2 regions of the Pseudomonas zhanjiangensis genome follow, and region 2 is predicted to be linked to the other one. Evidence: predicted binding sites of a transcription regulator. Region 2 holds the regulator's gene; the other holds the start of a gene.
What was found. Region 2 encodes FliA, which starts transcription of late flagellar genes. Its sites were predicted from a motif close to CTAAAGTTTNNNNNNNNNNNGCCGNTAA; they were not measured.
Positions count from the first base shown of each region.

Region 1: the regulator FliA is predicted to act here: its motif matches at 2,893-2,920, upstream of AB5S05_RS06945 (methyl-accepting chemotaxis protein).

Region 1 covers NZ_JBFTEG010000003.1:440,852-445,161, forward strand. The annotation lists gene AB5S05_RS06935 (pirin family protein) at 1-544, opposite strand, end outside; gene AB5S05_RS06940 (hypothetical protein) at 682-867, shown strand; gene AB5S05_RS06945 (methyl-accepting chemotaxis protein) at 916-2,793, opposite strand; gene AB5S05_RS06950 (helicase HerA-like domain-containing protein) at 2,937-4,310, shown strand, end outside.
Region 2 covers NZ_JBFTEG010000010.1:35,110-39,419, reverse strand. The annotation lists gene flhF (flagellar biosynthesis GTPase FlhF) at 1-437, shown strand, start outside; gene fleN (flagellar synthesis regulator FleN) at 553-1,383, shown strand; gene fliA (RNA polymerase sigma factor FliA) at 1,380-2,126, shown strand; gene AB5S05_RS13340 (chemotaxis response regulator CheY) at 2,219-2,593, shown strand; gene AB5S05_RS13335 (protein phosphatase CheZ) at 2,613-3,401, shown strand; gene AB5S05_RS13330 (chemotaxis protein CheA) at 3,412-4,310, shown strand, end outside.

The DNA.
Region 1 (4,310 bases), on a different contig from region 2:
GATAGAGCCAGCGTCCCGCGTCCAGTCGATAGTCCAGTGCGCCGCCCTGCCAGCGGTAAAGGGTCACGTCCTGGGCGATTTGCAGGGTACCGGCGGCGCCGTCCGGCGTGGCGATGGCCTGCAGCCCCTCGTACGCGCCGAATCCGCGTTGCTGATAGCTGGGGGGCAATCCGCGCTGCGCCGGCTCGATCCAGATTTGCATGAAATGCACCGGCTCGTGCGCGCTGGCATTGAACTCGCTATGGCGAATGCCGGTGCCAGCACGCATCAACTGGAATTCTCCGGCCGCGATCTCCTCGCGGGTCCCCAGCGAGTCCTGATGCGCCAGGGTGCCGCGGCGCACGTAGCTGATGATCTCCATGTCGCGATGGCCGTGGGTGGCGAAACCCGCGCCGGGGGCGACCCTGTCCTCGTTGATCACCCGCAAATGGGAAAAGCCCTGGAAACGTGGGTCCAGATAGCTGCCGAAGGAAAAACTGTGGTAACTGTGCAGCCAGCTAAGTTGGGTGTGGCCACGCTCGGCGGCCGGGCGGATCTGGTGCATGAGCGCCTCCTGAAGCGTCTAGAGGCGGTCATTGTGAGAAAGTGGGTGATCGATAAAAAGCGTAAATTTGCGCGGATACTTATCGATTCTGGTGATGTTTTCACGGCGGCCACTGGCCGCCTGACGGGGAGCGATGCATGAGCGAAGCAGGTGATCGGGCCGCCAGCCGGCCACCGCCGACCCTCGGCGAAGGCTGTGTGCGGCGTTACGATCTGCAGGCATTGGCCCCGGGCAGCGGCTGCGACTTTGCCGGCGCCGCGCAGTTATGGCAGGCGCTGCAGCAGGGCGTTGGTGACAAGGCCGAGCAAAGGCCGCAGGAATGAAACGGGGGCGCTCCATGAGCGCCCCCGCGGGTGTCGTCATGGCGGCGGCTAGATGCGGAAGCTGTCGACCAGGTGCTTCAGGCGAGTTGCCTGCTGTTCCAGGTCATCACAGGCCTGCAGGGTCGCCTGCAGGTTGATCACGCCGTCCTGGTTGAGGGTGTTGATCTCGATGATGTCCATGTTCAGCGACTCGATCACCGAGGTTTGTTCCTCGGTGGCGGTGGCCACCGATTGGTTCATGCCATCGATCTCGCCGATGCGCTGGGTCACGCTGCCCAGGCGCTCGCCGGCCTGGTTGGCGATTTCCACGCTTTCCTCGCTGTAGCGCTGGCTCTCGGTCATGGTGGTGACCGACTCGCGCGAGCCGACCTGCAGTTCCTCGATCATCTGCTCGATTTCCTGGGCCGACTCCTGGGTGCGATGGGCCAGGTTGCGCACCTCGTCGGCGACCACCGCGAAGCCCCGGCCCGCCTCGCCGGCGCGGGCGGCTTCGATGGCGGCGTTGAGCGCCAGCAGGTTGGTCTGCTGGGAGATGCTCTTGATCACTTCGAGGATCTGGCCGATGTTCACTGTCTTGCCGTTCAGGGTCTCGATATGGCCGCAGGAGGTGCTGATCTTGCCGGACAGGTCGTTCATCGCCCGGATGGTCTTCTCGACTACCTGGCGTCCGTCTTCGGCCTGCTGGCGGGCATCGGAGGCCTGGGTCGAGGCGTCCGCGGCATTGCGCGCGATTTCCTGGGCGGCGGCGCCGAGCTGATTGATCGCAGCCGCGACGCTGTTGGTGCGACTGGCCTGCTCGTCGGAATTGAGCATCGACGAGTTGGAGGCGCTGACCACCCGCTGGGCCACTTCGTTGACCTGGCTGGTGGCCGAGGACACCTCGCGGATCGAGGCATGGATGCGCTCGACGAAGCGGTTGAAGGCTCCGGCCAGTTCGCCGAATTCGTCCTTGGACTGGATGTCCAGACGCTTGGTCAGGTCACCCTCGCCCTGGGCGATGTCCTGCATGGTGCGGCTCAGGCTGTGCAGCGGCTGCATCAGGACGCGAATCAGCATGCCCAGCAGCCCCATGATCACGGCCACCGCGATCAGGGTGGCGATCAGCGCCGATGCCCGGAATTCGGTGAGCGCCGCGTAGGCCTTGCTCTTGTCGATGGACAGACCGACGTACCACTGCACGCTCGGCAAGCCCTTGACCGGGCTGAAGGTGAGGATGCGCGTGCTGCCGTTTTCCTCGGCCTCGCTGATCTCGCTGCTGATACGCGGGGTGTTCTTGGGGAACAGGTCGCCGAGCTTCTTCATCACCAGGTCCTGGTTCGGGTGAACCAGGATGGTGCCGTCGGCGCTGGCCAGGAAGGCGTAGCCGGTGCCGCCGAAGTCCAGGGCGTTGATGGTTTGTACCAAGGTCTTCAGGCTCAGGTCGCCGCCCACTACGCCGCTACCACGTACCGGGGTGGCAATGGTGATGATCAGCTCCTTGCTCGAGGCGTCGACATAGGGTTCGGTCAGGGTGGTGCCACCGGCATTGACCGCATCCTTGAACCAGGGGCGGGAGCGCGGGTCGTAGTCGTCCGGCAGTTCATCCTCCGGCCGCATGGTCATCTTGCCGTCGTCGCTGCCCAGGTAGGTGTACATGAAGGTGGAGGTCAGTGTCGACTGTTCGAGAAGCCTCACCAGCGCGCCTTGGCTGTTGTTGCCGGCAATCGACTGGGCCACGTTTTCCACCAGCAGGATGCGCCCGGACAACCAGCTTTCGATGTTGTTGGCGGTGGTGGTGCCCATGTCGTTCAGGTAGCTGTGCAGGTCGTCGGTGATAACCTTGCGCTGCAACGCATCGTTGTAGATCGAGAACAGAGCGAAGATGCTGATTACCACCAGCGAGGCCGCGAGCAGGATCTTGTGACTGAACTTGAGGTTGGAGGGCATCGGTATGCTGTCCTTCAGGTTTTGCCGCCTGCCCTGGCTGGCTGAATATTTCGCGCAGTGACTATGGTGAGTACTGGCAGTGTTTGGGGGGTAACCCCTGTATCGGACCAATAGACGATTGCTTTAACGGCGGAGGCACCGAGATGCGTGTAACTGAGATGTTGCTGGGGGCGGATCAGGCAGGTCAGCCGGTCGGGCAACCCTTGCGCCTGGCCAATCGCCACGGCCTGGTGGCCGGCGCCACCGGTACCGGCAAGACGGTGACGCTGCAACGCCTGATCGAGGATTTCAGCGATGCCGGCGTGGCGGTGTTTGCCGCCGACGTGAAGGGCGACCTCTGCGGCCTCGGCGCCCCTGGCGCGGCGCAGGGCAAGGTGGCCGAACGCATCGCCAGCATGCCCTGGCTCGAGCATCGGCCGACGGCCTATCCGCTGACGCTCTGGGATGTCGACGGCCAGAGCGGACACCCGCTGCGCACCACCCTGAGCGAGATGGGCCCCTTGCTGCTCGGCGCCCTGCTCGAGTTGACCGACAGCCAGCAGGCGGCGCTGTACGCCGCATTCAAGGTGGCGGACCGCGAAGGTCTGCTGCTGCTCGACCTGAAGGACCTCAAGGCCCTGCTGAATCACTTAAGGAGCCAGCCCCAGGTCCTTGGCGAGGACGCCGCGCTGTTCACCAGCGCCTCGGCGCAGGCCCTGCTGCGTCGCCTGGCGAGCCTCGAGCAGCAGGGCGCCGAGGCCCTGTTTGGCGAGCCGGCGGTGCAGCTGGAAGACCTCCTGCATCCCGACCGCGACGGCCGTGGACGCATTCACCTGCTCGACGCCAGCCGCCTGGTGCACGAGGCGCCCAAGGTCTATGCCACCTTTCTGTTGTGGTTGTTGGCCGAGTTGTTCGAGCAGCTGCCGGAGCGCGGCGATGCCGACAAGCCCGTGCTGGCGCTGTTTTTCGATGAGGCGCATCTGCTCTTCGCCGACACGCCCAAGGCGCTGCAGGAGCGGCTGGAACAGGTGGTGCGGCTGATCCGTTCGAAGGGCGTCGGGGTGTATTTCGTCACCCAGTCGCCGGGCGATCTGCCGGATGACATCCTGGCCCAGCTCGGCCTGCGCATCCAGCACGGCCTGCGTGCCTTCACCGCCAGGGAACAGAAGGCCTTGCGTGCAGTGGCCGACGGCTTCCGCCCCAACCCGGCCTTCGACACCCTGGGCGTGTTGACCGAGCTGGGCATCGGCGAGGCGCTGGTCGGCACCCTGGAGGAGCGCGGCACCCCGGCGATGGTGCGGCGCGTGGCCATCGCGCCGCCGCAGTCGCGTATCGGCCCGCTGAGCGAGCATGAACGAGCCGATCTGATCCAGCAGTCGCCGCTGGCCGGGCGCTACGACAAGCCAGTGGATCGCGAGTCGGCCTACGAGCTGCTGCTTGCCCGCGCGGCCCAGGCCAGTCCCGAGGTGGCCAAGCCGCAGGCAGACGCCAAGGCGGAGCCCGACATCGGCAGCATGGCGGGTGATCTGCTCGGCAGC
Region 2 (4,310 bases):
TGGCACGCAAGCGGGTGGTGCTGATCGACACCGCCGGCCTGCCGGCCAGTGATCCGGCGCTGCGCATGCAGCTCGAGGCGCTGGCCAGTCGCGGCATCAAGGCTCGCAACTACCTGGTATTGGCCGCTACCAGCCAGAGCCAGGTGCTCAAGGCGGCGTATCATAGCTACAAGCGCTGTGGGCTCTCCGGCTGCATCCTCAGCAAGTTGGACGAGGCGACCAGCCTCGGCGAGGTTTTAGGTCTGGCTATTGGCCAGCGTCTGCCGGTAGCCTATCTCACCGATGGGCCGCGGATTCCCGACGACCTGCAGGTGCCGCGTAGCCACCAGTTGGTCAGTCGTGCGGTCGGTTTGCAGAGCGCCGAGGACCCGAGTGAAGAGGCCATGGTTGAGATGTTCGCCGGTCTCTATCAACATCCGGCGCGACGCGCCGGCTAATGGCTGCTGCGGCAGTGGTATTGCGACGTGGGGCAGTGCTTGGCAGGGCGAATATCGGCCCGGCGCAACCAGCCTCAGGGTTCCAGTCTAACGTCAGACAAGGTGTGTAGATAACATGGGTATGCATCCCGTACAGGTGATTGCGGTGACCGGCGGCAAGGGCGGCGTCGGCAAGACCAATGTCTCGGTGAATCTGGCGTTGGCGCTGGCCGACCTCGGGCGGCGGGTGATGTTGATGGATGCCGACCTCGGGCTGGCCAACATCGATGTGCTGCTGGGGCTGACGGCCAAGCGCACGCTGGCCGATGTTATCAGCGGCGAATGCGACCTGCGTGACGTGCTGCTGCAGGGGCCGGGCGGCGTGCGTATCGTGCCGGCCGCCTCGGGCACCCAGAGCATGGTCCAGCTGACGCCGATGCAGCACGCCGGCCTGATCCAGGCGTTCAGCGAGATCAGCGATAACCTCGATGTGCTGATCGTCGATACCGCGGCCGGCATCGGCGACTCGGTGGTCAGTTTCGTCCGTGCCGCCCAGGAAGTGCTGGTGGTGGTGTGCGACGAACCGACCTCGATCACCGATGCCTACGCGCTGATCAAGTTGCTCAATCGCGACTTCGGCATGAACCGCTTCCGCGTCCTGGCGAACATGGCCCATAGCCCGCAGGAAGGCCGCAATCTGTTTGCTAAGCTGACCAAGGTGACCGACCGTTTCCTCGACGTGGCGCTGCAGTACGTAGGCGCGGTGCCTTATGACGAGTCGGTGCGCAAGGCCGTGCAGAAGCAGCGTGCGGTCTATGAGGCGTTTCCCCGGTCCAAGTGCGCCCTGGCATTCAAGGCGATCGCGCAGAAGGTCGACGCCTGGCCGTTACCGGCCAACCCCCGTGGCCACCTGGAATTCTTCGTCGAGCGTCTGGTTCATCAGCCAGCCGCGGACGCCGCCGTATGACAGCAGCCCCTGGACTCCGTATGTACAGCAAGGCGCAGGCACAAGACTCCCAATACCAGCTGATCGAGCGCTATGCGCCCCTGGTCAAGCGTATCGCCTATCACCTGCTGGGGCGCTTGCCGGCCAGCGTGCAGGTCGATGACCTGATTCAATCCGGGATGATCGGCCTGCTCGAAGCCGCGAAGAAGTATGACGTGAGCAAGGGGGCAAGCTTCGAAACCTTTGCCGGTATTCGCATTCGCGGTTCGATGCTCGATGAGGTGCGTAAAGGTGACTGGGCGCCGCGTTCGGTGCATCGAAACAGCCGCATGGTCAGTGACGCCATTCGGGTAATTGAGTCCAGAACCGGGCGTGACGCTAAAGATCACGAGGTTGCGGCCGAACTCCAATTGAGTCTGGAGGATTACTACGGCATTCTTGGCGACACTTTGGGCAGCCGCCTGTTCAGCTTCGACGACCTGTTGCAGGACGGCGAGCATGGTGGCCTGCATGAAGACGCCAGCTCCACGCATTCAGAACCCTCGCGAGACCTGGAAGACGAACGCTTCCAAGGCGCGCTGGCCGACGCCATCGCCAACTTGCCCGAGCGTGAGCGCCTGGTGTTATCGCTGTATTACGATGAAGAGCTGAATCTCAAGGAAATTGGCGAAGTCCTGGGTGTGAGTGAGTCGCGTGTCAGCCAGTTGCATAGTCAGTGCGCGGCGCGTCTGCGGGCGCGGCTGAGCGAGTGGCGCGCGCGCTAGACAGTTGGATTAGCAGGCCGGTTTCACGATTAAGGGCGTACCCAGGAACTGGGTGCGTTTGGGACTGTACGGAGGTCGACTTGGACAAAAATATGAAAATCCTCATCGTTGATGATTTTTCAACGATGCGACGGATCATCAAGAATCTCTTGCGTGACTTGGGTTTCACCAATACCGCAGAAGCCGACGATGGTGTCACCGCGTTGCCGATGCTGCAGAGTGGCAGCTTCGACTTTCTGGTGACCGACTGGAACATGCCCGGTATGACCGGTATCGACCTGTTGCGTGCCGTACGTGCCGATGAGCGCCTCAAGCATCTACCGGTATTGATGGTCACTGCCGAAGCCAAGCGGGATCAGATCATCGAGGCCGCTCAGGCCGGGGTGAATGGTTATGTAGTCAAACCGTTCACAGCCCAGGTGCTGAAAGAAAAGATCGAGAAGATCTTTGAGCGGGTCAACGGCTGATGTCTGCCGCGAGGGCGCTATGGAACACGATGATTCGCAAAGGGACGACCTTGAGTCGACCCTGAAACTCAATGCTCGCCAACTGGTCGACAGCCTGGAAAACGGCAAGTTCGGTGAAGCGGTCCAACTGATCAACGATCTCAATAAATTGCGCGACCGTGGCCTGTACCACGAAGTCGGCAAATTGACGCGGGAGTTGCACAACGCCATCGTCAACTTCCAGCTCGACCCGCGGGTACCCCACGCCAAGGAAGTGTCGCAGATCGCCGATGCGACCGAGCGTCTGAACTACGTGGTGACGATGACCGAGAATGCGGCCAATCGCACCATGGACCTGGTCGAAGAGAGTGCCCCGCTGGTCAACGACCTGGCCAGCGAGGCGCAGAGCCTGAGCGCCGAGTGGGCGCGTTTCATGCGTCGCGAGATAGGCGCAGATGGCTTTCGCGAGCTGGCCAAGCGGATCGAATTGTTCCTCGCCCGGAGCGAGCGCGACAGCGCCAAGCTGTCCGGCCATCTCAACGATATTCTGCTCGCCCAGGATTACCAGGACCTGACCGGCCAGGTGATCAAACGGGTCACGCAACTGGTCACCGAGGTGGAGAGCAATCTGCTCAAGCTGGTGCTGATGGCCAGCCAGGTGGACCGTTTCGCCGGCATCGAGCACGATCACGAACAATTGCGCGCCGAACAAAAACAACAAAAAGAACCTTCCCACGGTGAAGGTCCGCAGATTCATGCCGATAAGCGTGATGACGTCGCATCCAGTCAGGATGATGTCGACGATCTGCTATCCAGCCTAGGATTTTAGGAGCACGTCTATGAGCTTCGGCGCCGATGAAGAGATCCTCCAGGATTTCCTGGTAGAGGCCGGCGAAATTCTTGAGCAATTGTCCGAGCAGTTGGTTGAGCTTGAAAGCCGGCCGGACGATATGAACCTGCTCAATGCGATTTTCCGTGGTTTTCACACCGTCAAGGGCGGGGCGGGATTTCTTCAGCTCAATGAGTTGGTGGAGTGCTGTCATATTGCCGAGAACGTCTTCGACATCCTGCGCAAGGGTGAGCGGCGCGTCGACTCGGAGTTGATGGACGTGGTGCTCGAGGCGCTCGATGCGGTCAATGGCATGTTCGGCGAGGTGCGTGAGCGCGTCGAGCCGACGGCGGCCACTCCCGAGCTGCTGGCGGCCCTGGCGCGTCTGGCCGAGCCCGCCGGGCAGGCAACCGAGGCGGCGCCGACTGTCGCCGCGGTCGAGGTCCAGGCGCCGGCGTCCGGCGACATCACCGACAGTGAGTTCGAGCAGTTGCTCGACGCGCTCGACGCACCGGTGGCGACCGTGGCCGATGCCGCGGGCGCCAGCGACGACATTACCGACGATGAATTCGAGTCGCTGCTCGATCAGCTGCATGGCAAGGGCCAGGCGCCCAAGGTGGTCAGCGCCCAGGTCGAGCTGAGCGCTGCCGCGCCCGCCGCTGGCGATGAAATCACCGACGACGAATTCGAGGCCTTGCTCGATCAGCTGCATGGCAAGGGGCAGTTCAGCCCGCCTGTCGAGGTTTCCGCACCGGTGCCTGCGCCCGCCCAGCAAGCCGCCGCGGCGAGCGCTGCTGGCGACGAGATCAGCGACGACGAATTCGAGGCGTTGCTCGACCAGCTGCATGGCAAGGGCAAGTTCAGCGAGCCTGCAGCGCCGGCCAACGCCGTCGCGGCGGCCACGCCGGT